One region of the Brevibacillus sp. SAFN-007a genome, then DNA from elsewhere that is predicted to be linked to it. Evidence: a T-box and tRNA genes for the amino acid it is inferred to sense, from the RefSeq annotation. Region 1 holds a T-box; the other holds one or more tRNA genes.
The links. The T-box of region 1 lies ahead of serS (serine--tRNA ligase). A T-box ahead of a tRNA ligase gene usually reads a tRNA of that ligase, here a tRNA-Ser.
Positions count from the first base shown of each region.

Region 2: it encodes a tRNA-Ser, which carries the amino acid that the T-box ahead of serS (serine--tRNA ligase) is inferred to sense. The anticodon was not compared.

Region 1 is NZ_JBQCKK010000015.1:2,994-17,583, forward strand. Features, by position in the region: gene ACTHO6_RS15415 (D-alanyl-D-alanine carboxypeptidase family protein) at 64-1,371, shown strand; gene pdxS (pyridoxal 5'-phosphate synthase lyase subunit PdxS) at 1,481-2,365, shown strand; gene pdxT (pyridoxal 5'-phosphate synthase glutaminase subunit PdxT) at 2,376-2,951, shown strand; T-box leader at 3,085-3,305, shown strand; gene serS (serine--tRNA ligase) at 3,357-4,637, shown strand; gene aceB (malate synthase A) at 5,114-6,721, shown strand; gene aceA (isocitrate lyase) at 6,756-8,045, shown strand; tRNA gene ACTHO6_RS15445 (tRNA-Arg) at 8,143-8,219, shown strand; gene ACTHO6_RS15450 (hypothetical protein) at 8,453-9,637, shown strand; partial or broken gene ACTHO6_RS15455 (ATP-binding protein) at 9,689-9,872, opposite strand; partial or broken gene ACTHO6_RS15460 (IS3 family transposase) at 9,900-10,130, opposite strand; gene ACTHO6_RS15465 (stalk domain-containing protein) at 10,741-11,496, shown strand; gene ACTHO6_RS15470 (helix-turn-helix domain-containing protein) at 11,816-12,178, opposite strand; gene ACTHO6_RS15475 (helix-turn-helix domain-containing protein) at 12,346-12,564, shown strand; gene ACTHO6_RS15480 (hypothetical protein) at 12,593-12,802, shown strand; gene ACTHO6_RS15485 (ribonuclease H-like YkuK family protein) at 13,119-13,616, opposite strand; gene tadA (tRNA adenosine(34) deaminase TadA) at 13,786-14,265, shown strand; gene ACTHO6_RS15495 (pseudouridine synthase) at 14,312-14,590, opposite strand, start outside.
Region 2 is NZ_JBQCKK010000001.1:298,814-313,403, forward strand. Features, by position in the region: gene ACTHO6_RS01505 (PucR family transcriptional regulator) at 1-898, opposite strand, end outside; gene ACTHO6_RS01510 (aspartate aminotransferase family protein) at 1,048-2,400, shown strand; gene ACTHO6_RS01515 (3-oxoacid CoA-transferase subunit A) at 2,416-3,108, shown strand; gene ACTHO6_RS01520 (3-oxoacid CoA-transferase subunit B) at 3,090-3,767, shown strand; gene ACTHO6_RS01525 (peptidase) at 3,801-5,081, shown strand; gene ACTHO6_RS01530 (aldehyde dehydrogenase family protein) at 5,257-6,675, shown strand; tRNA gene ACTHO6_RS01535 (tRNA-Ser) at 6,758-6,846, shown strand; gene ACTHO6_RS01540 (acyl-CoA synthetase) at 7,195-8,763, shown strand; gene ACTHO6_RS01545 (exo-beta-N-acetylmuramidase NamZ domain-containing protein) at 8,824-11,100, opposite strand; gene ACTHO6_RS01550 (copper amine oxidase N-terminal domain-containing protein) at 11,391-12,176, shown strand; gene ACTHO6_RS01555 (sporulation protein) at 12,242-12,865, shown strand; gene ACTHO6_RS01560 (BTAD domain-containing putative transcriptional regulator) at 12,984-14,590, shown strand, end outside.

The sequences.
Region 1 (14,590 bases):
CTTACACTTGGTGCGCCATTACCTTTTGAACTAATGACAGAAACTGGAGAGTGAGAAGAAACAATGAAGCGAACTACTTGGACAAAACGACTGACAGGTTTTATCCTTTCTGTCGCTATGTTTGCTACCGGAATGGGAGGAGCAGCGACAAAGGTGGAAGCAGCACCTGCAGCTGATCTGCAACTGGCAGCTAAATCAGCCATTCTGGTAGAGGCATCAACAGGAAAAATATTGTACAGCATGAATCCAGATGCCCCGCTGCCTCCTGCCAGCATGAGCAAGATGATGGCCGAATACCTCGTGTTGGAAGCGATCAAGGAGAAAAAAATCAGTTGGGATGAGAAGGTACCTGTTAGTGAATATGCCTTCTATGTAGCAAGAATCTCCGATACCTCCGGAGTGTACCTGAATCTCGGGGAGTCCTTTACGGTCAGAGAGCTGTACAATGCCATGGCTGTCGTTTCTGCCAACGATGCAACGGTACTGCTTGCTGAAAAGATCGCAGGCAGTGAAGCGAACTTCGTGCAGATGATGAACAAGAAGGCTGCCGAGTTTGGGATGAAAAATACCTCCTTCGTCACATCCAGTGGCTTGCCAGCGAATGAACTGGGGCCGTACTCCATCAAGACCGACCAAGTGGAAAATCTGATGTCCGCCCGTGATTCTGCCATCCTTGCCAGAAATCTGATTCGCGATTTCCCGGAAGCGTTGGAAGTATCGAAGATCCCGCGTTTTACCTTCCGTCCCGGTTCGAAAAATGAATTAAAAATGGCGAATAACAACTGGATGTTGCCTGACCTACCCAATTACTATCCGGGTGTAGATGGATTAAAAACGGGTTATACACAAGCAGCAGGCAATTGCTTTACGGGTACGGCCGTTCGCGATAACATGCGATTGATTTCGGTTGTGATGGGAACAGACAGCAAAACAAAACGCTTTGTGGAAACCAAAAAGCTTTATGACTATGGATTCAGTAATTTCAAACTAACGAAGCAATTGGATAAAAATGTTTCGGTGAAAGGGTTTGAAACCGCACCTGTAACGAACGGAGTAGAACTCAGCGTACCCGCCGTAACAGCCACCGAAGTGAACGTGCTGACCAAAATCGGAGCAGAAACCAAATTCACGCCGACCGTCACGTATCAAGACTTGACCGCCCCAATCAAGCAAGGTCAGGTCATCGGGAAACTTGTCCTGAAAGAAGAAGGCGCCAAAGACACCGACTACTTGCAGCCGGAAGACGCAGCGAAAGCAGGCGCAGATCTGGTCGCCAGCCAGGAAGTCGAAGAAGCCAGCTGGATTCGCTTGTTCTTCCGCAGCATCATTCAATTTTTTGGAAATTTGTTCAGTAGCGGAACAGGAAATTAAATAACGGTTGTTTTCCCCCTCCTCTATCGTTTACAATGACGGTAACAAGGAACCATAACAGAGCATAACAGTTACGGTTCTGACTTCATGATGTAGGGGGAATTTTCACATGGTACAAGTAGGAACGTCCCGCGTAAAAAAAGGTATGGCTGAAATGCAAAAAGGCGGCGTCATCATGGACGTCGTGAACGCCGAGCAGGCAAAAATTGCGGAAGCTGCCGGTGCCGTAGCTGTCATGGCTTTGGAGCGCGTACCTTCTGACATTCGTGCAGCTGGTGGAGTCGCTCGTATGGCTGATCTGAGCATTGTGGAGGAAGTACTGAACGCTGTTTCGATCCCTGTTATGGCAAAAGCTCGTATCGGACACTTTGTCGAAGCGCGCGTGCTGGAAGCGATGGGTGTCGATTACCTGGACGAGAGTGAAGTGTTGACTCCGGCCGATGATCTGTACCATATCAACAAAAAGGAATTTACTGTGCCGTTCGTATGTGGCGCGCGCGATCTGGGGGAAGCGCTTCGCCGTATCGGTGAAGGGGCATCGATGATCCGTACCAAGGGTGAGCCAGGAACCGGAAACATCGTAGAAGCCGTTCGCCATATGCGCACGATGATGGCGCAAATCCGCAAAGTTCAAGCGATGTCCTACGATGAGCTGATGGCAGAAGCGAAAAACCTCGGTGCTCCTTACGAACTGCTGGAACAAGTACACAAAACCGGCAAGCTGCCTGTAGTGAACTTCGCGGCGGGTGGCGTAGCGACTCCGGCGGATGCGGCGCTGATGATGCAGCTCGGTGCGGACGGCGTGTTTGTCGGTTCCGGTATTTTCAAATCGGAAAATCCGGAGAAATTCGCTCGCGCGATCGTAGAAGCGACTACGCACTATACCGACTACGAACTGATTGCTCGCGTATCCAAAGGTCTGGGAAGCGCCATGACCGGAATCGAGATTTCCAAAATTCGCGAAGCGGACCGCATGCAAGAGCGCGGCTGGTAAGGTGAACAGGATGAAAATCGGTGTACTCGCTTTGCAAGGGGCGGTAAGAGAACACCTGCACATGCTGGAAGAGGCAGGGGCGACAGCCGTTCCCGTAAAAAAAGTGGAAGAATTGGACGATCTCGACGGATTGGTTCTCCCTGGCGGAGAAAGCACGACGATCAGCAAGCTGATGGACAAGTACGGATTCATGGAGGCGCTCCGCGCGTTCGGAAATGCAGGGAAGCCGATCTTCGGTACATGCGCGGGCGCGATTCTTTTGGCAAAAGAGATCCAGGGGCAAGATGACTGCCATCTCGGGTTGATGAACATCAAGGTGGAACGCAATGCCTTCGGCCGCCAAAAGGATAGCTTCGAGGTAACGATGCCTGTCGCTGGCGTCGGTGCCGATTACCCGGCAGTCTTTATCCGGGCGCCCTATATCGTAGAAGTCGGAGCAAGCGCAGAGGTGCTGGCCAAGTACGAAGAAAAAATCGTGGTAGCACGAGACGGACACTACCTGGCAGCGGCCTTTCACCCGGAATTGACGGAAGATGCAAGATTGCACAAATACTTCCTCGACATGGTGAAGGAATACCGAAGCTGACAAAAGCAACGCTTGCGAAAAGATCGGCACTCCTCATGCCGGTCTTTTCTTTTTGGGGACAAGATGATGGCGGAGCGGCCTTTACATACGTATAGAACCTGTAGTACAGTTAACAATAGAAGTATGCAAGAATGAGAATGCGATGACGAGAACAAGTACTTCACATCAACCTGGTGTAGAGAGTCGGTGGTAGGTGCAAACCGATCCGGTATGTGAGGGAATCCATCTCGGAGCGGCAAAGGAATGAACTTTGCCCGGTACCGTCCCGTTATGACGGATGGAGTGGATAGATGCGCCAGGTCGGGCATGTATCAACGAGGGTGGCAACGCGGGTACACAACACTCGTCCCTTATGAGGGGACGGGTGTTTTTTGCATTTTATTACGGATTCGGAGGGGTTCGAACATGTTGGACGTAAAAGTATTGCGTCAGGATTTGGAAGAAGTAAAACGCCGTTTGGCGCATCGCAATGAAGATATTTCGGCGCTGGATCAATTTGCAGAGGTGGATGAAAAGCGCCGCCACGTGATTCAGGAAGCAGAGGCGCTAAAAAATAAACGGAACACCGTATCGGAACAAGTAGCGGTGTTGAAGCGCAACAAAGAGAACGCCGACCACCTGATTGCGGAAATGAAGGAAGTAAATGAGCGGATCAAGACATTGGACGAAGAGCTTCGCCAGCTGGATGAGCAGCTGGAATTGATTTTGCTGAGCTTGCCTAACCTGCCGCACGAGAGCACACCCATTGGCACAACGGAAGACGACAACGTTGTGGCGTGGACCTGGGGCGAGCCGCGCCATTTTGGCTTCGAGGCAAAGCCGCATTGGGAGTTGGCGGGCCAGGCAGGGATTCTCGATTTTGAGACGGCCGCAAAGGTAACGGGAAGCCGCTTTGTCTTTTACAAAGGGCTGGGGGCTCGTTTGGAGCGCGCATTGATGAACTTCATGATGGACTTGCATGCCAACGAGCACGGATACGAGGAAGTAATCCCGCCGTATATTGTCAATCGTGCAAGCATGACCGGAACCGGGCAATTGCCGAAGTTCGAGGAAGATGCTTTCAAGCTGGAGGGACCGGACTATTTCCTGATCCCTACCGCGGAGGTGCCTGTCACCAACATGCACCGCGATGAAATCATGGATGGAGCCGATTTGCCGCGTTACTATGCCGCTTTTAGTGCTTGTTTCCGCTCGGAAGCAGGGTCGGCAGGTCGCGATACACGCGGTCTGATCCGCCAGCACCAATTCAACAAAGTGGAACTGGTGAAATTCGTCAAACCGGAAGATTCCTACGAGGAACTGGATAAACTGGTGAAGGACGCAGAGAAGGTGCTCCAACTGCTTGGACTTCCTTACCGCGTCATGAGCATGTGCACAGGGGATCTCGGATTTACGGCCGCGAAAAAATTCGACCTGGAGGTATGGATGCCAAGCTCGAATACGTATCGCGAAATCTCGTCTTGCTCCAACTTCGAAGACTTCCAGGCTCGTCGCGCCAATATTCGTTTCCGCCGCGACACGAAATCGAAGCCGGAATTCGTGCATACATTAAACGGCTCTGGTCTGGCCATCGGCCGTACCGTAGCGGCTATTTTGGAAAACTACCAGGAGGAAGACGGCAGCATCACCATTCCGGAAGTGCTGCGTCCATATATGGGTGGCGTAGCAAAAATCGCGCCGAAATAAGCGCCGGAAAAAAACGCATAAAGACGGCAGCCTTTGATCGAAACCGGGTCAGGGGCTGCTTTCTTTTTGCCCGGGAAAGCCGTGAAAGCAAAGCGTAGCAGGCAGCTTGGAAAGTGTGTTCTAATACAGTTATAATTTTTAGAAAATTGTGTTGCACTGTACCAATCTCTGTTATATAATAAAAACAAATCACAGGAACAATGTTTTAATACAGATAAGGAGGGAATGAAAATGGACTGCTATCGTTGTGAAGGTAACGGGGAACAAAATTGCCCAAGGTGCGGAGGCATTGGTAATGATGACCACGGGGTGTCTTGCCATCATTGCCTGGGAGATGGACATGTGAGCTGCAGTCATTGCAGTGGCAGCGGATATCAGGATTAGACCATTTTTTTTGTACCATCTGTACTATAATAATTCGACAAAATTCTATCTGTACCATAATAACTCAATGCTATCAAGGAAGGTGAACCGTTTTGACTGCGATTCCAACAAACCCGTATCCGCTGGAAATCCAGATCACCGGCGAGATGCGCTCCGGCTTCGAGGATATTCTCACGCCGGAAGCCATTCAGTTCGTCATCAAGCTGGAACAAGCATTTGGCGACAGGAGGCGGCAGTTGCTTGCCGATCGCAAGGAGCGCCAATGGAAAATAGATGCCGGTCAACTGCCCGACTTTTTGCCGGAAACAGCCGACATTCGCAACGGAGATTGGACAGTGGCTCCTCTTCCACCTGATCTGCTGGATCGCAGAGTGGAAATCACCGGGCCTGCTGGCGACCGCAAAATGGTTATCAACGCGCTCAATTCGGGCGCGCGTATCTTCATGGCAGACTTTGAAGATGCGAACTCGCCTACCTGGGAGAATACCATTCAGGGTCAGATCAACATGAAGGACGCCGTTCGCCGCAACATATCGTACACCAGCCCGGAAGGAAAGCACTACACCCTCCATGAGAAGACGGCGGTGTTGATCGTACGGCCGCGTGGCTGGCATCTCGATGAAAAACACATCCTTCTCGATCAAAAGCCGATTTCCGCCAGCCTGTTCGACTTTGGTCTCTACTTTTACCACAATGTCGATGCCTTGCTGGCCAACAAGACAGCCCCGTATTTTTATTTGCCGAAGCTGGAAAGCCATCTGGAAGCGCGCCTCTGGAACGACGTGTTTGTGTTTGCGCAGGAGGAGCTGAATATTCCGCGCGGCACGATTCGGGCGACGGTTCTGATCGAGACGATTCTCGCTGCCTTTGAGATGGATGAGATTTTGTATGAGCTGCGGGAGCATAGCGCAGGACTGAATTGCGGGCGTTGGGATTACATTTTCAGCTACATTAAAAAGCTGCGGAATCAGCCGGACGTCATCACGCCTGACCGGGCGCAAGTGACGATGACCGTTCCGTTTATGAAAGCCTACACCACTTTGGCGGTGAAGACGTGCCATAAGCGCCAGGCGCCTTGCATCGGCGGGATGGCGGCACAAATTCCGGTGAAAAACGACCCGGTCAAAAACGAGGAAGCGCTCGCCAAAGTACGCGCTGACAAGGAGCGGGAAGCCTACGACGGACACGACGGTACGTGGGTAGCCCATCCCGCCCTGGTGCCGGTGGCGATGGAAGTGTTCAACCGTTTGATGAGGGAGCCGAACCAAATCTGGTATAAACGCGAGGACGTGCAGGTATCGGCAAGCGATCTGCTGGCTGTACCAGAGGGCGTCATCACAGAAGAAGGCGTGCGCACCAACATCAGCGTAGGCTTGCAGTACATCGAAGCGTGGCTGCGCGGGTATGGCGCAGTGCCGATCCACAATTTGATGGAGGATGCGGCGACCGCGGAAATTTCCCGGGCTCAGGTGTGGCACTGGATTCGCCATCGACAAGGTGTGCTCCAGGATGGCCGCAAGATCACCGAGGGTCTGGTCAAGCAATGGCTGAGCGAGGAATTGCAGGCATTGAAACAAGCGATTGGCCAGGAACGTTATGAAAACAGCAAATTTCAGGTTGCCGGCGAGCTGTTCCTGAGGCTGGTGACGGAGGACGACTTCGAGGATTTTCTGACTGTACCGGGCTATCGCTATCTATAAAACCATCATATAAAAACGAGTGGGGGAAAAGAAAATGAGCAAACAAACAAAGCAGGAAGCGATTCAACAGATTGAGCAAAGCTGGAACAGCGAGCGTTTCAAGGGGATTACCCGGACGTATTCGGCTGAGGACGTGTACCGCCTGCGCGGGTCTGTCCAAATCGAGCATACGTTGGCTCGACTGGGGGCGGAGCGGCTGTGGAATCTGCTGCATACCGAGCATCATATCAAAGCGTTGGGGGCTTTGACCGGGAATCAGGCGATCCAGCAGGTAAAAGCAGGGCTGAAGGCGATTTACTTGAGCGGCTGGCAAGTGGCGGCGGATGCAAACCTCTCCGGTCAAATGTATCCCGATCAAAGCCTCTACCCGGCAAACAGCGTCCCCCACGTCGTAAAAAGAATCAATCAGGCCTTGCAACGAGCCGACCAGATCGACCAATCCGAGGGCGGCACCGATACGTACTGGTTTGCTCCGATTGTCGCTGACGCGGAAGCGGGCTTTGGCGGGCCTCTGAACGTATTTGAATTGATGAAAAGCATGATCGAAGCGGGAGCCGCCGGTGTGCATTTTGAAGACCAGCTCGCTTCCGAGAAAAAATGCGGCCACATGGGCGGGAAAGTGCTGATCCCGACGCAGGCTGCTGTCCGCAACCTGATCTCAGCCCGCTTGGCTGCTGATGTCATGGGCGTTCCGACGATCATCGTAGCGCGTACAGACGCAAACGGCGCCTTCCTGATTACGAGCGATGTCGATCCGCAAGACCAGCCGTTCCTCACTGGCGAGCGGACTCCTGAAGGCTTTTTCCGCCTGCGCGGCGGCCTGGACGCGGCTATTGCCCGCGGACTCGCTTACGCTCCATACGCAGACCTGATCTGGTGCGAAACGTCCGAGCCAAACCTGGAGGAAGCACGTCGCTTTGCGGAAGCCATCCATGCCCAATATCCCGGCAAGCTGCTGGCGTACAACTGCTCCCCGTCCTTCAACTGGAAGAAGAAGCTCGACGAGCAAACGATCGCTCGCTTCCAGGAGGAATTGGGAGAGATGGGCTACAAGTTCCAGTTCGTCACACTTGCAGGCTTCCACGCCCTGAACTACGGCATGTTCGAGCTGGCACGCGGCTACCGCGATCGCGGAATGGCGGCTTACTCCGAATTGCAGCAGGCCGAATTCGCGAGCGAGGTTTACGGCTATACAGCAACTCGCCATCAGCGCGAGGTGGGTACCGGCTATTTCGATGAGGTAGCGCAAGTGATCGCTGGCGGAAATTCTTCGACCACAGCTTTGACCGGGTCGACAGAAGAAGAGCAGTTCGCGCACAACTAAATAGCGGTACACAACGGCGGACTAGGGGGATGAGCCTCCTAGTCCTTCATTTGCCAAATGACGTGATTCTTTTTATAATGGGAAGAGAAAAATTGATGTCCCCGTAGCTCAGCAGGATAGAGCAACGGTTTCCTAAACTGTAGGTCGGAGGTTCGAATCCTCTCGGGGACGCCATACAAAAAAGCCTTGAGTCACCAAGGCTTTTTCTTTTTTTATGGGTACCTTGATGACCAACCGTTTCCCTTTTCAAGTGAGGGGGACTGTGGTTTCAATCGGCATGAAACTGCTGGTCTAATTGCCTGGCTTATAAATAACTGTGTGATCTCCTGGATGGATATTACCCACATAATCACCCAAATACTCGCGGGGGAGATCAAATAGATAATCATATCGTTTGGAGGCAAAAAATGATTCGAGTAGTAAATGTACGGGGATTTGAAAACAACAATATTGTTCCGTCCATGATAGGTCTAGAAGATCGTATAGTTTTCCTGGTGTACAAAAACATTCAACACGAAGATATGTACTTCGATAAGCTTGTGAAATACCATGTACATTTCAATGAATTTGAAGAGTGGTTTTTTCCGAAGCCGGTTGGCATTACAAGTAATCACGTAAGCGATCATCATTTTATGTACTATGCCTCAACAGAATGGGACAATCATGAAGTACGGGTAGAATTTTATAACTTCGATTGTGATACCTTTACGAACAGATTTATTTGTTCAATCAATCTCGCGGATAAAAATGGATCGCATCTTGGAAATTCAACGATAGCCCATATGGAATTATATGGTATGGATGAGCGCTATTGCATTGTCGCGTTGCCAAAGATGAGTGATGATGCTAACACCTCATCTTTTTTTCAAGTATTCCTATTGGATAGTGTCGAAAAGAGGCTGTATCCGATACCGGATATGGTGGGGGATCATGAGTTGTTTTCCCGATTCGATCAGCTGTATATACAAGAATGTAACGGCGATGCCTATCTTTTTTTGAAAACGGGAAGATTCACTGTATCAGAAAAAAGAAGAGCTTATCAAGTGCGTAAGAACCAAAATCATTGTGACAGGAGTTTAGAAGCAAAGGAGAGCATCATTTGCCTGGAAATAAAGCAGTTTATTACTAGGGTAAAAAAATCGGTGCCAATTGGAGTCGACTCGATCCTGGATTCATGTATGAACGAAAGTGCTTTCTCTTTGATGATTTCCCATGGTCCTATTTTTTATTGCAGATACAATTTCGACCTTCATAACACGGAAATGATTGAGATTGATTCTGGACAAATCTGCAAGAAAACTACCATAGAAGGGGTAGAAAATAGAGTAAAACAATCAGATGGGAACTACTTTCTGATTAAGGAACAGGGGGAGAAACAGAGGCTCATCGATTTGGAGAACGAAAACACCATTTTTATTACTTCGCCTGACGAAAGAATATTGGAGGGAAATTCCCAGTGTGTTATTACCAAAAAATTTAGAACTAATGAAATTTTATATTACAGTTTATTAGATGACTCTTCAATAAAGCTAGGAACTGGCTTTGCGGATTTTGATCCATGTAAAAATGAACTCATCATCTTCCATGAATAGATTGGCTGTCAACGCCGACTTAATTTTGACCCACCCGTCGATTTTTGTTGGTTAGGTAGAAGAGGGGGAGCCGTAGGCTCCAGTCCTCATTTTTTTCACTGAGTCGGTAACTGTTCCCTCTAATATTGACGATGTGGGAATGGTGTAAGAGCCGATCCAGAATAGTTGTAGCAAGTATCGGATCGCCCATCAGTTCCCCCCATTCACCGATACTCTTGTGGATTGTCAACAGTAAATCAGACAACTTTTTAAGGTCTGTATGGCGATACTGAACAAGCGTCATATAGCCTAATGTTCCAGGAATACGATGCTTGTTAAAACCGTTCACGTAATCGTATAATTCCAACTCCAGGTGACGAAGACTTTGGAAGTTCATCTGGTTCACAAACTCTGTTTTCATGACCTTGTAGGTGTCAGCCACAGCGTTGTCGTACGGACAGCTTTTCATACTTAGGGATTGGCCGATTTCAAACGTCTCCAAAAGCGCATCCATCTTTTGATTCTTGAACTCGCTGCCACAGTCGGTATGAAACCATTCAATCTGGCGTAAATCGCCTTGTACCGTCGCAAAAGCGCGGGAAATCCGTGCAGTGTCCTTGTTTGGACCCGCACAAGGAGCCTGTTGTTTGAGCCTGCTTGATCTAGCGGTCTAAAGCGGAGGCTGTGAGGTCATATTCCGCCACAATCGCCGCTCTGCATTTCCTATTTTCTTCTAATTTTTTCTTTTTAAACAATTCGTTATAGACGACAAAAGGGAGGGGAAAGTTGTGAGCTTAACGAAAAATTCGAAGAATGTGGAAATGATTAATTACAGTAGGTGGTGTAGTCAGATGAAGAGGGAAAAATATGAAGTGCCAGTGTCAAAGAATGTGAGAAAAGTGAGGAATGATGTACCTGATTGAATGGAGGTGATTGTTTGGCAAGCTCTTTTATTCGGATTTAAAGGTGTTCCTTTTAAGGGCGCGATTTGTTTCTGGTAAAAGGCTTATAATTGGCACATGGATCACATGGATCTAATGAAGGTTGCAATGCTATTTTCGTTTCGCAACTAATCTCCAAATACTTCGTCTATTATCATGCTGAAATTAGAAAGGATATTTATCATGAAAAAATGGAATTACATATTAGCAGGTGTTCTTGGCTTTACTCTTATTTTTGGAGGAACATCAGTTTTTGCTAAAAGTTTAATGGAGAAAATCTCAGCACGGTTTGCGAACATAAAATTAATTGTTAACGGACAGACGATTAGCACGAAAGCTGAACCGTTTATTTATAACGGAAACGTATATGCTCCTGTAGCAACTGTAGCCAATATGCTCGGGATCAAGCAGGAGTGGGATAACAAGACTCCTGCGGTTCGTTTTACAGACCCCAATGCAACATTGACTAGCACTACTTCAGCGTCAACGGACACCCCGCTTGGACAAGGCTTACATCTTATCTGGAATCCTGGGAATACAGTAGTGCTTGAAGATCGAATGCACGGCATTAAACTTCCTATTCCTGCTCCAGCAGAATTAGAGGGAAAAAGTTCGGGGGTGCTTTCGCTCACTCCCGCACTCGCTGAACTGGACTACTTCAGCAATGATGGCAAGTATGAAATTTATGTATTCCATTATGGAAACGGAAGTGAGGTTTTCTTACAACTCCTTCAATATGAAACAGGGAAACTTACATCGCTGGGAGAGATCAAAGTAGGTGATGCTCCCAATCGCGTGTTTGGCTTATACAGTGGGGGACAAAATACCATATATGTGCAGACTTTTGATACAGACGGGGAGTTAAACAGCACGACCCTGTACAACTGGGATTATGAGAATAAGAAGATCAAAAAAGGTACAGGAATAACAGCAGAATAAGTCATTTAGCAATATCAATTCGTGTAAGGTAATTGGTATGAACTTAGAATTTTGCTAGTCACAGTTATAGCTCTATAAAGTATCAAGAGTTTATTGGCGCTGATCCATTGAAGCGGTCCTTCCACGCAAAAACCCCTGTCGTCCAGGGGTTTTCGTCTGTACGCCCGGCATGGGCGTCATTTCTAGGGGGAGTCTCGAACAGGGGGTGGCGAACATCTACCGTGAGCCAAGCGCAAACGGTGCCGATCGCACGGACAGGCACGCAAGCGATTCGTCCGCTCCTGCATGCTTAGGCTTGAAGAGAACGCTTCCCGGTTCTCTAGCTGTCTTCCTGCGGCTCGTTATGCCTGGATTTCCATTTGACAAATTCGATATGCCGCTTGATTTCCGTCAGTTCTTCTTCCGTTAACCCGTCAATGTCCAAAAAGGGAGTGGGTGTTTCCCGCACAGATGCTTGCCGCCAAAATGGCGTCGGGTTATCTGTTCTTCCATGAAGGTAATCGGTCGATACGTCAAACAGGTCGGCGACTTTGGATATCAACTGAGAATCCACGCCTTTCTTTTCGCCCGATTCAATTCGCGACAAAACCGTGTTGTGAATGCCGAGCTTTTCAGCTAATTGGATTTGTGACCACTGCCTTTGCTCGCGTAGCCATTTTATCCTTTGACCGACTATGGACATCGTGAAACCACCTTTTTCGTTTTGGCACTATCATTCTAACAATTTTCCATAACGGAAAAAACAAGATTGCTAAAACGACAAAGAATGTGTTGACTTTGCTGAAATTGAAACGATATCATGTAACTATAAATATTTGCCATTTCTGCAAAGGAAGAGGGAAGCTGAATATGGAACGTCTGAACCTCTCATTCATCGCAAAACGAAGAAGTGAGTGCAAGCTCACGCTGCAGGAAATGGCGGAGTCACTCGGTTTTCGTAATGCTTCCACATACCTGAAATACGAGAAGGGAGAATACGACTTTAAGGCGAACCATCTGCCGATTTTGGCAAAGAAGCTGAAGTGCGGGCTGCATGAGCTTTTTATGAGTTTGTTTTTGTTGTTTTAGCAAAGGGAGGATATCAGATAAGGGGTGGATGGAATTGGAGGCGTGGGAGGCGAACAGGAGACAGCTGGAGCTATGGAAAAAAACATTATCCTACGAAATCGAGATGATGGCGCCATACAGCGAATCGGCATGCGCAGGATTTTTGGATCGTCTCATGCGGTTTGAAACCGAGCTGGAGCAACAAGCGCTGTTCCCGTCAGAACGGGCGCTCGTTGGCTCCAATGCCCGGCATTTTTAGGGAAGCAGCGTCCTTTTTCCGGGTATCAGGCAGGCAAAGCCAAGCTTCTCAATTGAACGAAGGACACTATGCCCATACGCAAAGGCCCGGTGCGGCAGATTGCCGATACCGGGCTATTTGACGATCTTCACGCCGTTTCGCAAGTGGTAAACGGCGGACGGGATGATTTTGGCTGATGATGCGACCGGGCAGAAGGAATTCCGCCTGCTTGTCCAGAAATACGTCATCCGATCAGCGAAGAACCCAAACAAAGCGGGCGGATGCGTCCAAAGCAATCCGCCTGCACGCTTTGTTCAAGGAAGAAGCATGCTCTTCATCACTTGGTGAATTTGTCGGCAATCGTCGATGCACAAAAGGAGTTCGGTTTGATTTCCGCCCGGAAGTGGTTGGTCTCTGCTAGACTCAAAAGCGATTGGATAAACTTACGGGTAGGGCCATTCCTGCCGATGTCAAAGTGCAAACGTATGGGGGTATCGAGCTGATGATCGCGCAAATATTGGCGCACCTCTGTAGCCAGACCTACCGCATACAGGGCCTCTTGAAAAATACGTTGCTGCAAGGATGAATAGCGCCGTTCCTGAAACTTGTGGTAAAAGAAGGTCCCGCCGTGTCCGGGGTGAATCACCGTGATGACCAAGGCGAAAAAGGTCCCGCGACTTTTTAGCTGGGAATCGGCTCCCACAATAATTTCAAACGGTCCCTTCATCGAGGAGATAGTTTGTTCAATGTGGGAAAACACGTCTTCTTTGGCCAGCTGACCTATCGTCGGACTGTGAAAACGATCAAACAACGTGTTTGCAGAGGTTAAGCCCACTCGCATCCCTCCAGTATAGAGGCAATCTGTAAAAGGCAAACATTTTCCGTACATCATTAATGTATGTAATCTCACAGAGAGTATGTGAACAGGTATGGACAAAAACTTCGCGAAACAGCATTTTAACCAGCATGCTGAATACGTCAACAAAGGAGTTTTCCCCATCGTGATGGAAGCAAGCAAACACGAAGCATACATGAGAGCGGCTATGGAAGAAGCGCAAAAAGCGGCTGCGATCGGTGAAGTGCCGATTGGCGCTGTCATCGTCCGCGACGGGGAAATTGTCGGACGCGGCTACAATTTGCGGGAAACGCAAAAAGATCCTACGCTGCACGCGGAAATGATTGCGATTCGCGAGGCCAGTGAACGGCTGGGCGGCTGGCGGCTGATCGGCTGCACGCTGTATGTCACACTGGAGCCGTGCCCGATGTGCGCCGGGGCGATCGTGCAAAGCCGCATCGAGCAGGTGGTGTACGGCGCACGCGATCCCAAGGCGGGGTGTGCCGGGACATTGATGAATCTGCTGGCCGAGCCGCGCTTCAATCATCAGGTTCCCGTCCTGGACGGCGTATTGGCAGAGGAATGCGCCCAGATGCTCAAGGACTTTTTCCGCGGTTTGCGCAAAAAAAGACAGTCGGAGAAGGGCTGATCCGACTGTCGTGGGCGCCGTCCGTGCATGCCGGGCAGCGGGCACATCATTCCTTGTTTATGTTTTGCAGCAGGTGCAGCTCTTCCTCGGTCAGCTCGCGGTATTCGCCGGGAGCGAGTGCCGGGTCGAGGTGGAGCGGGCCCATGCGGATGCGCTGGAGGTAGGTGACATGCAGACCGAAGGCGGCAAACATCCGTTTTACCTGGTGGAACTTGCCTTCCATAATCGTCACGCGAACCTCCGAGGTTTCTCCCGAAGACAAAACCTCCAGCTTCGCAGGCAGCGTGGTGAAATCCTCCAGCTCCACCCCTTTGGCGAACTCTTG
Region 2 (14,590 bases), on a different contig from region 1:
CCGGTTCCGCCGTGTCCACCTTGACGGCTACGACGAAATGCTTGCCCGACAGCGGATATCCGAGCATGCGACAGCGGTTTTCCAACTCTTGCGGGCTCATCGGCTTTCCGTTTAAAAGCTCTTCGACGAAGTCGCCCTTGAGCCGCCATTCCGTCGCGGAAACAGCGCGTTCTTTTACATATTCCAGCGCACACAAGGTGGCGGCGTGCTGGAGCGCCACCTCGTCCAGCTCCTTCCACGCCTCGCGCGGCTTGACCAGACTGAGTGTGCCAAAATGCTCGCGACTGGCGCGGATCGGCACCGTATGCACCTGTTCTGTTGCATCGCCATGGGACCATGCTGTTGTGCAACCGTGCTGCGTCACTTCAAAGCCGAGAGCGTCCAGGAGCGTCACGACGCCACCGGTCAGCTCGGCCAGCTCGGCGGCGATGGCGGGCAGCCCGCCTTTGGACAGGGCTGCGTCAATCATGCGGTTGTGGATCGCCTGCGAGTAGGCGAGCGTCTCGAACTGCCGATTGACGATCGGCTGCAAAATCGCTTTGGTGATGGTGGAAAAATTGATTTCGGTAGGAATTTCGATGAGCGGGAGCTGATAGCGATCGGCCAGCGCCAGAAAGCTTTCAGGAATCTCCCGCAAGTAAAACCCGGTGTGGATCGCGACCCCGCTCAGCTTTTGCTTGGCCAGCGTCGGGATGAACGAGCTTTGCCGCTCCCCGTTTTCCGCGAGTCCGAAGCCGGTTGTAATCAAAAATTCGCCTTCCTGCAGACGGCTGGCGTCCTCCAGCACCTCGACAATCGTCACCCACCGAATCGGATTGTCCAGTCCGCCCGCTCCTGCGACCAATCGCGTCTGCACCATGTCAGGCAGTTGCAGAGCCTCTCTGATCGTAATCGTCACGAGACACACCTCCGGATGGCAACGAATCTTTATACAAAATGTACAAAAGATTGGGTCTCTTCGCCATCTTTTTTTGCCAGCGCGTCGGATGGATGAACAGAACAGGTCGGCTAGGATAAAGGGAGAGAAGAAACGAGGTGGCGACAACCATGAGCAGAAGCTATGTAATCAAACCGGAGTTGGGCAAGACGTATCCGTTCATTTCGCATGGAAAAGGCATTTATTTATACGATACGGACGGCAAGTGCTATATCGACGGCTGTAGCGGGGCTGTGACCGCGAGCATCGGCCACGGGGTGGAAGAAGTGGCGGAAGCGATGTACCAGCAGGCCCAAAAGGTATCGTTTGCGTACCGCTCGCATTTCAGCAGCGACGCTGTGGAGGCGCTGGGGGCGAAGCTGGCCGAATGGGCGCCCGGCTCGTTGAACTGGACGTTTTTTGTCAGCAGCGGTTCCGAAGCGACGGAGACGGCGCAAAAAATCGCGATCCAATACTGGCAGGAAAAAGGCAGACCGACGAAAACCAGGATCATCTCCCGCTGGATGAGCTACCACGGCATCACCATGGGGGCGCTCTCCATGTCCGGGCACGTACTGCGCCGCAAACGCTTCGTCCCGCTTTTGGAGGATTATCCGACGATTACCGGGCCATATCCGTATCGCAGACCAGCCGGCATGTCGCTGGAAGCGTATGCCCTGGAATGCGCGAATGAGCTGGAGCGGGCCATCCTGCGCGTCGGAGCCGAGCAGGTGGCGGCGTTTATCGCCGAGCCGGTCATTGGCGCCTCTGGCGGTGCGGTCGTGCCACCAGACGGCTACTTCCAGCGGATTCGCGAAATTTGCGACCAATACGAAGTGCTGTTCATCGCCGACGAGGTGATGACAGGGGTAGGACGCACCGGAAAAGCGTTTGGAATCGATCACTGGGGCGTCGTGCCTGACCTGATGGCGCTTGGCAAAGGCATGAGCGCCGGCTATACGCCGATGGCGGCCACGATGGTGACGGATGAGATTATCGAGACGATCACCCAGGGAAGCGGTCTGATTATGGCGGGGCACACCTACAGCGCCAATCCGCAGTCGGCTGCCGTCTCGCTCGCGGTATTGCAATACGTCGAGAAGCACGGCCTGATCGAAAAAGCGGCCGAGCAAGGCGCTTACTTGCTGTCTCGCCTGCAGGAGCTGGCAGATGAACTGCCGCTGATCGGAGAGGCGCGCGGACTCGGCATGCTGTGCGGCCTGGAATTTGTCAAAAACAAAGCGACAAAAGAGCCGTTCGCCTTGTCGGAGGGAGTGGCGTCCAAGATCATTGCGAGAGCCTTCGAAAAAGGTCTGCTTCTCTATCCGGCCATCGGTGGAATCGAAGGCGTGGCAGGCGACTCGCTCATCGTAGCTCCGCCGCTGACGATGACAAAAGAGCAGATTGACGAGCTGATCGCCCTCTTGAAAGAGGCGATTGCCAGTGTTCAGCAGGAGCTAAAAGACAAGGCGCTGATTGGCTAGAGGGGGAGAAGAGCGATGGCAAACCGTTTTGATAAAGTGGTGTCCGTCCAGGAGGCGCTCTCCCATTTTCGCGATGGGATGACGCTTCTGGCAGGCGGCTTTGGCGGGGTGGGCAATCCCCCTACGCTGATCCAGGGTATCTTGGATCTGGGGGTGCGCAACTTGACGCTGATTAGCAACGATACGGCGTTTCCGCACATCGGGATCGGCAAGCTGATAACAGAACGACGCGTGAAAAAAGTGATCGCCTCCCACATCGGCTCCAACCCGAACGCAGGGGCGCAAATGACGGCAGGCGAGCTTGAGGTCGAGTTTTGCCCGCAAGGAATTCTCGCCGAGCGGGTGCGGGCAGGCGGCGTCGGGCTGGGCGGGATTCTCTCCGACGTGGGCATCGGCACGATCGCGGAAAAAGGCAAGCAAAAAGTCGTGCTGGACGGAAAAGAGTACCTGCTGGAGACGCCGCTGACGGCGGAAGTGGCAATCGTCCATGCGAAGAAAGCGGATCGTTTCGGCAATCTGGTGTACGATACGAGCGCCCGCAACTTTAACCCGCTTGTGGCGATGGCGGGAGATATTACGATTGTCGAAGCGGACGAAATCGTGGAGGTAGGCGAGTTGGACCCGGAGGAAATCGTCACGCCCGGCGTTTTCGTCCACTACATCGTACAAAGCGAAGGGGTGAACTGGCAATGGGCGTGGGAGAAGTAAACGAGATCGTGAGCTACCGCGAGCGAATCGCGCGCAGGGCGGCGATGGAAGTCGAGGACGGCATGATTATCAATTTGGGGATCGGCATCCCCACGCTGGTGGCCGATTTCATCCCGCCGGACAAACGCGTCCTGTTTCACGCGGAAAACGGCATTTTGGGCACCGGACCAAGCCCGGCCAAAGGGGAAGAAAACCCCATGCTCTGCAATGCGGGCGGGTTTCCGGTTACTCTGGCGCCGGGGGCGTCGTTTTTTGACAGCGCCACGGCCTTTGCGATCATTCGCCGCGGCTTGCTGGACATGACGATTCTCGGCGTCCTCGAAGTGAGTCAAAACGGGGATATCGCCAACTGGATCGTGCCGGGCAAACGCGTGCCGGGAATGGGCGGAGCGATGGAGCTGGCGCAAAAAGCGAAAAAGGTGATGGTCGTCACCACCCACCTCGACAAAAACGGCCGCTCCAAAGTCGTGCGCGAATGTTCGCTTCCGCTGACCGCAAGCAAGGCGGCAGACTGGATCATTACCGACATGGCCGTGATGGAAGTGAAGCCGGACGGTCTGTATTTGCGCGAGGTCATGTATCCGTACAGCGTCGCTGATGTGATTGGGGCAACCGAAGCCGAATTGAAAATCGAGGGAGAAGTGAGCGTATTCCGCTAGGCAAGACGATTCCGCAAAGAACGGGGGAAGAACATGGCGAACTGGCAAGCGTTGATACGAGAGCAGTTGGAAAAAGAGCGGGAAGCTTCCGTCAAGCTGTTGCAGGCATGGGTGCAAAGCCCAAGTGTGCAAGGAGCGGAGGAGCCGATTCAAAAAAGCATCGCCGAGCTGTTGGCCAAAATGGGGTTGGCCGTCGATTTGTGGGTCATGCAGGGGGAGGAGCTGGTTTCCCATCCGTACTTCGTGTCTCCCCGCCAGACGTTTGAGGGCAGCCCGAACGTCGTCGGTGTCTGGAAGGGCGCAGGCGATGGTCGCTCGCTGATTTTGAACGGGCACGTCGACGTCGTTCCTGCCGGCGATTACGCGCAGTGGAGCGACGATCCGTTCAGCGGAAAAGTCAAGGACGGGAAGCTGTACGGCCGAGGCGCAACGGACATGAAGGGCGGGAACCTGTCGTCGCTGCTCGCGATCTCCGTCCTGCAAAAGCTGGGCGTCCGGCTGAAGGGAGACGTCATCTACCAAAGCGTCGTGGAGGAAGAGAGCGGGGGAGCCGGAACGCTCGCTACGATTCTGCGCGGCTACAAGGCAGATGCGGCGCTCATCCCTGAGCCGACCAACATGAAAATTTTCCCGAAACAGCAAGGCTCGATGTGGTTCCGTCTGACGGTCAAGGGGCGTTCTGCTCACGGTGGCACCCGCTACGAAGGGGTGAGCGCCATCGAGAAGAGCATGCTGGTCGTGCAAGCGATCGGCCGCCTGGAAAAAGAGCGCAACGATCGCCTGGACGATCCGCTGTACGCCAAGCTGCCGATCCCGATTCCGATCAACATCGGGGTGATCGAAGGGGGAAAATGGCCGTCGTCCGTCGCCGATCTCGTCAAGCTGGAAGGCAGGATGGGCGTAGCGCCGGGCGAGCAGATGGACGATGCCAAGGCGGAGATGGAAGCGGCCTTGCAGCGGCTGGCCGAGGTCGATCCGTGGTTTGCCGAGCAGCCAGTCGAGCTGGAGTGGTACGGGGCGCGCTGGGTGCCGGGAGATGTCGCGCAAGATCATCCGCTCATGGAGATTTTGCAGGACAAGTTCGCGGCGGTGACTGGCGAGCGCGCAATCGTGGAAGCTTCGCCATGGGGAACGGACGGCGGTTTGCTGACGGCGCTGGCCGACACGCCTGCCATCGTCGTGGGGCCGGGCGTTACACAGGTCGCGCACTATCGGGACGAATACATCGTGCTGGATGACGTGTTCCGCTGCGCGGAGATTTTTGCGCTGACCATGCTGGACTGGTGCGGCGTTGCAGAAGGGCCAGCGAAGTAGGCGAGCGGGTAGCGGGCAGCTTCCCTGGAACGGCTTGTTTTCGGCTTAGGGTTCGAGTGTTTTTTGTGCGAAAAATGAAAAAGTTTCTCCTCCGCACAAGGAAGCGCGATCTGCGCTGGAGAATGATTGGAGAGGTTGCGCAAAGTCCAATCGTTGAGGAACGGAGGAGATGGCGGTGAAAAGAGCGTGTTATATCGGGGGAAAATGGGTGCCGATGGCAGACCATGCCCCGTTGTATTCGCCCTGTACGGGCCAGGTGATTGCCCATGTTCCCCAGGCCGACGCGCAGGCAGTAGAACGGGCGATTGCGGCAGCCGAGGAAGCGACGACGACGATGCGGCGGATGCCTGCTTACCAGCGGGCGGCTATTCTGGAGAAAATCGCCCTGCTGCTGGACGAACGGATGGAGGAGGCGGCCCGGATTGTCGCGCTTGAGGCGGGAAAACCGATCCGGACGGCGCGCGGGGAAGTGATCCGCACCGTGCAGACGTATCGGTTTGCAGCAGAAGAAGCCAAGCGGCTGCACGGAGAAACGATCCCGCTCGACGCCGCAATCGGCGGAGAAGGTCGCCTGGCCTACACGGTCCGCGAGCCGTTGGGCGTCGTCGGGGCGATTACGCCGTTTCCTTTTCCGCTCAATCTGGTGGCGCACAAGGTCGGACCCGCGCTCGCCGCTGGCAATGCCGTGGTACTGAAGCCTGCTTCCCAGACGCCGCTCAGTGCGCTGTTTCTCGCCGAACTGGCAGAACAGGCGGGACTTCCGGCCGGGGCGTTGAACGTCGTCACAGGCAGCGCGGGCGTCGTGGGCGAAACGCTGGTGACAGACCCGAGAGTTCGCGCCTTGACCTTCACGGGAAGTCCGGCGGTCGGGATCGACATTCGCAACCGCGCGGGCCTGAAAAAAGTGATTTTGGAGCTGGGAGCAAACGCTGCGGTCATCGTCGATTCCGACGCGCAACTGGACGAGGTAATCCCGCGCTGCCTGTTTGGCGCGTTTGCCTATTCCGGTCAGGTCTGCACGTCGGTTCAGCGCATGTACGTCGCAGACCGCTTGTACGACGAGTTTCTCAGCCGCTTTGTGGCGCAGACGAAGGCGCTCTGCGGCGGCGACTCGCTTGAGGAGCACGTCGATTTTTCCGCAATGATTCATCCGCGAGAGACCGAGCGGGTACTGGAATGGATTGGCGAGGCGGTGCAACAGGGAGCGCGGCTTGCCTGTGGCGGCGAAGTGGTGGAACGGATGCTGCTGCCGACCGTATTGACCCATGTGCCGCCGGAAGCGAAAATTTCTCGCGAGGAAGTGCTGGGTCCGGTCGTGCTCATTCATCCGGTCGCGTCCATGCAAGAGGCGATTCGGCTGGTCAATGATTCGCGCTACGGTTTGCAGGCAGGGGTGTATACAAATAATCTGGCCTCTGCGCTGGAAGCGGCGGATGAACTGCGGGTTGGCGGCGTCATCATCAACGACATTCCCACTTTTCGGGTCGATCATATGCCGTATGGGGGCGTCAAGGAAAGCGGTCTGGGAAGAGAAGGGGTCAAATATGCCACTGACGAGCTGAGCGAGCTGAAGCTCGTGGTGGTCAAGCGCTGAGTCAGCCCGGCGGCCTCGTTTGGAGGCGCTTGCAAGTACGCTTGGGGCTGTGCTATAGTGGATTTGAATGAAGTAGCAACGCGGAGGGATACCGAAGTGGTCATAACGGGGCGGTCTTGAAAACCGTTAGAGTGCAAGCTCACGCGGGTTCGAATCCTGCTCCCTCCGCCATCTTTTGTCAAGCAGTCTATAAGCGAAGCGGGCACGATCTCTTTTTTGCGGAAGAGGTCTTTTTCTTTTTCAACAGGAAACGGCCAAAAGTCGGGTCCAACAGCACATGACGGCTGCTGGACAGACCAGCCGTTTTTTTCCTGAAAATCCAGAAGAACCAATATCGAAGCTTGGCGCGAGATGAGATATGCTGAACACAAGGACTCGACTGTTTCTTGGGGCCTGCGGCAGCTTCAATAAGGCAGAAGGGGCTGCCGCTTTTTTTATGCGATAAAAAATCAGAAAATAAACAGTAGAGAGAAAATTGCGATATAATAAAAGGAAACGAGGTTGAGGGAGGGGATCATGATGAACGAAGCCCAGCGAGCCAGAAGAAATACGCTTGGTGACATCCTGCGAAGAAGTCGAATGCGTTACCCGGACAAGATCGCCTTGCAGTTCGAAGAGGAAGCGCTTACATACGGTGAACTGGACCAGCTTGTCAATCAGGCGACTCACACCTTCCTCGCCCATGGTCTGCAAAAAGGCGAGAGAGTGGCGGTGCTGTCCAGAAACTCGATGGACTTTGTCATTCTCAATTTCGCGCTGGCCAAAGCGGGGCTGATTCTGGTGCCGATCAACTTCATGCTGACGACTGACGATGTGGCGTTTATTCTGGGGCATGCCGAGGTGAGCGCCTGCTTTGTGGCGCCGGAGTTTCTCGCCGTGGCGCAAGCGGCCATCGGCCAGGCCAAGCTTTCGCCGAAGCTGCTGTCGCTTATCTCCAGACCGGCGAAGCCGGAAGGGGAGTGGGTGCCGTTTCGCACGTTGATTCAGGATGCGCGCACGGACGAGCCGGAGCAGGAGCTTTTCGACGACGATGTCGCCCACATTTTGTACACGAGCGGTACGGAGTCGCGGCCAAAAGGGGTCATGCTGACGCACGGCAGCATTTTGTCCGAGTACGTGAGCACGATTATTGACGGGAACATGTCCCACGACGACGTGGCGATCCACGCGCTTCCGTTGTTCCACAGCGCACAGCTGCACTGCTTCCTCGGCCCCTATATTTATTTGGGCGGTACCGGCATTATTTTGGAGCAGGCGACTCCCGGCCTGATGCTGGAAATGGTCGAGACGCATAAGGCGACGCAGCTGTTTTGTCCGCCGACGGTTTGGATTGCCTTGCTGCGCTCGCCCGATTTTGCCTCCCGCGATCTTTCCTCCCTCCAAAAGTGTTACTACGGAGCGGCGATTATGCCTGTGGAAGTGCTGAAGGAGCTGGGGACGCGTCTGCCGAACGCACAGTTCTACAACTTTTACGGACAGACAGAGGTAGCCCCGCTGGCGACCGTGTTGCCGCCGAGAGACCAGATCCGCAAAGCAGGCTCGGCAGGCAAGCCGGCGCTGAACGTGGAGACAAAGATTGTCGATGAGGAGGGCATCGAGGTGCCAAGAGGCAGCATCGGTGAGATTGTGCACCGGACCAGCCACGCCATGATCGGCTACTTCCGCGACGAAGAGAAGACGCGCGCTGCCTTCCAGGGAGGCTGGTTTCACAGCGGTGATCTGGGGATCATGGACGAGGAAGGGTACATCACGGTCGTTGACCGCAAAAAGGACATGATTAAATCGGGGGGCGAAAACGTAGCGAGCAGGGAAGTGGAAGAGTTGATCTATCAGCATCCAAGCGTATCGGAAGTGGCCGTAATCGGCATTCCGCACCCGTACTGGATCGAGGCGGTAACGGCGGTCGTGGTGCCGAAGGAGGGCGAGACCGTGACGTCAGAGGAACTGCTTGCATTTTGCAAGGAACGGCTCGCCCCGTTCAAAGCGCCGAAGTACGTCTTTATCACCGACACCCTGCCGCGCAACCCTAGCGGGAAAATACTAAAACGCGAACTGCGCCTTCGCTACGACACGCTTCCGACCACCTAGCTGAAAAACCCGCCCGACCCCGGATGAACCGGTTCGTCGAGCGGGTTTTTCCTGTTTATCCTACTTCACATGGGAGACCGTTGGATGGTCAGGGCTGATGGCTGCGAAGCGATAGCCTTTTGCCTGTAAAAAGGCGATGACTTCCGGAAGGGCTTGTGCAGTAGGCGATTTGGTGCTGGCATCGTGCATCAGCACGACAATTTCTTTCTGCGATTTCACCTGCTGCTTGATGTTGGCGAGCGCCTGTTGGGCCGTGTAATGGTTGCTGCGGGCGTCTCCGTTGGTGACATTCCAGTCGATGAACGTATAGCCTTTCTTGTTCGCTTCGGCTTTAATGGCGCTCATGACTGTTTTTTGGTTGTTGTACCGTTTCGGATCCTGGTATTTGAGACTGACGGTATTGGTGCTGCCGCCCGGATAGCGGAACAGCACGGGCTTCGTCCCGATCGCTTTTTCAATCAGCTGGTTGCCTTTTTCCAAGTCGGCGAAAAAGGCCTCGGTGCTTTTGTAAACCACCTGGTAATCGTGCGAGTACGTATGTCCGCCGATGGCGTGGCCTTCTGCAACCGCCCGTTTCAGGATCGCTTCGTTTCCGGGGACATGCCTGCCCACGATAAAGAAGGTGGCTTTCACCTGGTATTTTTTCAGCGTATCGAGTATATGCGGCGTGACAGGTGAAGGACCGTCGTCAAACGTCAAGTAAGCGATTTTCTCGCCCGGCTTCGGCGCTGGCGAAGCTGGCGGCTTGGGAGCCGGAGCAGTCGTGCCAGGCGGTTGGGTAGTCCCGGGCTTGGGAGCCGGAGCGGTCGTGCCGGGCGGCTGGGCAGTCCCGGGCTTGGGAGCCGGAGCGGTCGTGCCGGGCGGCTGGGCAGTCCCGGGCTTGGGAGCCGGAGCGGCCGTGCCGGGCGGCTGGGCAGTCCCGGGCTTGGGAGCCGGAGTAGCCGTGCCGGGCGGTTGGGCAGTTCCGGGCTTGGGAGCCGGAGTAGCCGTGTCAGGCGGTTGGGCAGTTCCGGGCTTGGGAGCCGGAGTAGCCGTGTCAGGCGGTTGGGCAGTTCCGGGCTTGGGAGCTGGAGTAGCCGTGTCAGGCGTCTGCGTTGTTCCGGGCACCGCAGGCTGGCTGTGGATAGCTGCGACAGGAACGAACGGTACGTCGTTATAGATCAAAAAGCGTTTGCGCAGCTCCGTGAATTTGTTCAGGGCGTCTGCATAGGAGTCAACGATTTCGTGCGGGCTCTTCCCTTGCGCAAGCAGCTGGCCGATTTTGTTGGTGCCCATCATCTGCTCGAACAGTGTCATTTCCTTGTCTGTGCCGAGCGGTACGGGAAACGGCTGGAGCTGTCTCGCATAGGCGAGCGCGTACATCCCGGTTTGGACCGGACGGAAGCTGCGCGGGTCGTAAATATGCAGCCGTACGCCGCCTGCCTTCTCCTTTTTCTCCGGGAGAAACAATACGCCAGGCAGCAAGCTTCCGTTCATGAGATCGGCGTATTGCACAGAATCGATGCCTTCTGCGCCCACCCAGGTGAAATAGTCTCTCGGGGTAACAGGCGTGCCTGCCCCAAGTCCTGTTGCCATATAGCCATAGACAGAAGTCAGATCAGGAAGGGGCGGGGAGGGCGGAACCCAGTTCAGCCCGGTTTCCGGGTAGAGCATCGTCCGGGTGTAGCCTTGCATCGGAACAACGTACAGGTCAACGCCAATGGAACGGTTGAAAAACAGAGCCAACTCGCCGATGGTCATTCCATGAGCCAAAGGCAGCTCGTCTACGCCGATGGAGGACTGATACGGCTTTTCCAACACGGGCCCTTCCACGATGGTGCCGCCTAGCGGATTGGGACGGTCAAGGATGATGACTTGCTTTCCCTGCTCCTTGGCAGCCGTCATGGCGTATTGCAGCGCCGATAGGTAGGGAGAGGTTCGAGCGCCTATGTCTTGCAAATCGACGAGAAGCGTATCAACCTGCCGCCACATGTCCGCAGTCGGCTGACGGGTCGGGTCATCCAGGCTGAAAACCGGAATGCCGTACACCGGGTGAAGGAACGTATCGGTGTGCGTTCCCCCTTGCGCCCTGCCATCCAACCCGTACGGGGGAGCGAACAAGGCGGTGAGGGTGACGGAGCGATCCCGGCGCAAAAGGTCGATCGTGCTCGTTCCCTGACTGTTGACGCCGGTTTGATTGGTCAGCAATCCGACTTTTTTCCCCTCGATGAGTGGATGAAAGCGGTCGAACAGCACGTCGCTACCCAATTGAATGGCAGCGGTGTTGGCAGAGCTGCCCCCAGGGGGAAGCAAGGTCAAGATGAGTGCCAGAATCAGGAAGGGAATCAACTTTTTCATCAGCATTGCCTCTTTCGAAGAAAAGTACTGTCGTTTCTTGTTCATTGTAACGGTTTTTGCCAGCAATTTGGTTGTATTTTTGTAACAATTTGAAATTGGGTCTAAAGGCAGAGGAACCCCGTACTTTTCTAACCGATTTCCAGCTGATTCCTGCTTGTCCAAGCGGCTTGCTTCCTTCTACAATGACAGTGCGATCCTGGCAGGCCATTGCAGGAATGGCTTGAAACGGCCCCAAGCCTATAGTAGATTAGGAATCGTGTGAATCTTATTCGGAAACGGAGTGAACCTTTTTGCTGAAAAAACTCGCATCATTCGTGCTGGCACTTGCTTTGGTGCCGATGGCCGCCTTCTCTGCCGCGGCAGCGCCCGTCGCTGCGCAGACGGCTGTCAAGGTGACGTACAATAAAAAAGCGATTGTATTTCCCGATCAAAAGCCTTTGATCCGCGACAGCCGGACATTGGTGCCGATTCGTCCCATTGCGGAAACATTGGGCTTCCAAGTCGACTGGAACGAAAAAACGAGAACCGTGACGATTGACAAAGGAAACGACAATATCCGCCTGGTCATCTCGCAAAAAATTGCCAAGCGCAATGGACAAACCATCCATCTGGATGTGCCTGCGCAAATCGTCAACCAGCGCACCGTCGTGCCTGTACGCTTCATTGCCGAGGCGCTGAACTACAAGGTCGACTGGGACCCGGCTACGCAAACGGTTTTGATTGCGGATCAAGCCGCTTCGAACCCAAATGGGACAGAAGGAAAACCTCAGGAGCAGACCAAGCCTGCGGAAGAGGGCAAACAGCAGGATACGGTGAGTCTGATCGACAAGGAAAGCGTCCGAGGCCAATATTTTCTCTTGTCGCCAATGGGGATCTATAAAGTAGCAGGGAAAGTAGACCCGAAGGCAGAGGTTGTCGTGGAATTGGAAGGAACCTCCTATTCTGTCGATGTGAACGCAGACGGAACCTTTGAGTTTTTCCAAACGACGCACGATGGCATTCGCCAGTTCACGGTGAAGGCAGAAGTAGCCGGTAAAGCGGATACGTTTGAAGGCGAATTCCAGCCCGTAAACTAAGCCAGCCACTTCCTGAGTAAGAACACCTCCCGCGCACCACACTATGCGCAAGGAGGTGTTTTTTGTTGAAGCGAATAGGTGTAAGCGTATGCGCGTCGATTTTGCTTGTCGGTCTGATGACAGGCTGCTCGCCAAACAAAGAACAAGGCACCGAGGATCGCAACGGAAGCCCGGCCAAATTCGATGCGTACGGGATTAATGTTCGCAATGACAACGTAGGAAGGGACAAAGGTCCCGCCGCGATGATGAGCCAGAAAATGGTCCATAACCGCGAGCCGCATCTCGTCGCCCTGCTGGAGCGGCATGCGGAAAGGTTGCCGGGCGTAGTCGATATCAAGGTGCTGGCATACAAGGACAATCTGCTGGTCGGTGTATGGCCAACAGATACGCCAAAACCCGATGAAGTCAATCCCCGTCCGTCGATCCCGTATACCCCTGGAAAAATCATTCGCAACGACAATGGCCATACAGATGCGCTGCAAAAGCGCGTGGTCGACCGTCTGCGCAGCAGGTTGCAGAGCGAGTCGCGTTTCAATCTGATGTACGTGTCCACAAACAAGGCGATATACGATCGTCTGGCCGATATGCACCAGCGCATCCTTCGCGGCGAGGAAGTCAGCAACGAGGAGTTCCAGGTGCTGGTCAATGACATCGGCTATACAGTGAAAGGCTACAATCTCGTCGATTGACAAAAGACCACCTGGATGCCCGGGTGGGCTTTTTGTCGAGCGGGGCATGTGGCAGGAGTTTTGCCGAAAATGGGGAAAATAGTCTGGAAGAGTAGGTGAACGGCAAGGAGTGCAACCGATGAGTCAATTCCAGGTACCCATTTCCAAAATCACTCTTCCTTCGCACAAGCCTTACGTGCTGCGGCGTCCTGCGCTGGCGAGGAAGCTGCGGCTCCTGGCGCATGCCCAGCTCTGTCTGATCCACGCCGGAGCGGGCTACGGCAAAACCACATCCTTTGCCACGTTTTTGCACGATGAAGCGCGTCCTGCCTCCTGGTATTTGATTGCCGAGGAAGATGCGACTGTAGGCGATTTTTTACGGTGTCTTCTGGCGAGCATCCGGCGTGTGGTGCCCGGCTTTGGACAGTCGCTGGATGCCGTATTGAAGCCGGGACAGGGGCAGGAGTATCCGGCGGAAGCCAAGCGGCTCGCGGAATGGTTTGCCCAGGAATGCGTCCTGCTTCCGGACGATTTTGTGATCGTCCTGGACAACTATCACCGGATTGCCGCCGGAAGTGCAGCCGACTGTTTCGTTTCCCGGCTGGTTGAACTGTTGCCGCATCGCGTCAAGCTGGCGATCTTGACGCGCGTCCGTCCCGATTGGACTCAGCTGGAGCTGCTCGCCGCGCGCGGCGAATGTCTGGAGCTTGCGGCGGACGACTTGGCGTTTACGCTGGAAGAGAGCGAAGCCTTGTACGCGGATCAGTACGATATCGCGCTTACTGACGATGAATGGAAGCAGGTAGAGGAGGTCACGCGTGGCTGGGTGATCGCGCTGCGCTCGATCGGTGAAAAAATGGCCCGGGGCTTCAAACTCTCTGACAGCCTGCACGAGCTGTCCCGCCTGCTGCATTTGCTGGAAGCGGACGTATGGGTCGGACTGGACGAGGGCATGCAGCAGTTCTTGATGGAGGCGGCAGTATTGGAATCGTTTACGCGCGAAGACTGCCAGCAGGTCTTGGGCGCGGGGGCGGAGGACATGCTGCTGGAGGCGAGGCGGCGCAATCTGTTTTTGTACGTGGATGAACGGGGCATGTACGTTTTCCATCCGCTGTTTCAGCGGCTGCTGTCGAGCAAGCTGGCCTCGCATCAGGACATGTACCGGCGGGTCAACAAGGGGGCGGCCGTCTGGTACCGCCGCAATGGCGACGAGGAGCGGGCCTTTGAGCGGCTACGCCTGATCGAGCAGTGGGATGTGCTCGGCGCGTGGCTTTGTCTGGCTGCGGAGCGGTTCTTGCGTGCAGGCGTGCTGGACGGTCTGTACAAATGGCTGTCGCTGCTGCCGGATTCGATCAAGGCGCAGGAGCACTGGCTTTGGTTCTATCAAGGAGAGGTGGAGCGATACCGCTGTCTGTACGCCAAGGCATTCGCCTCCTACGAGCAGTTTCTTGCTTTTTGCGAGGAAAAGCAGGATCGGATCGGCCTGTGCCGGGGGCTGGAAGGCAAAGCGAGAGTCCATCTCGACAGCGTGCAGGGCGTCCGGGCGGAGGAACTGCTCAAGCGGGCGATTCAGCTGCTGCCGCCGCAAGAGCAGGAAAGCGAGATGGCGCCAAGGCTGTATCGCTTGCTGGCCGAAATTTATACGAATCGGGGAGACTCCAGGCAGGCGGCGGCCTGGTATGAGAAAAGTCAGGAGCTGGAGCAGCAGACAGAGGTAGAATTGGAGTCGCGGCTTTTGTTTCGCAC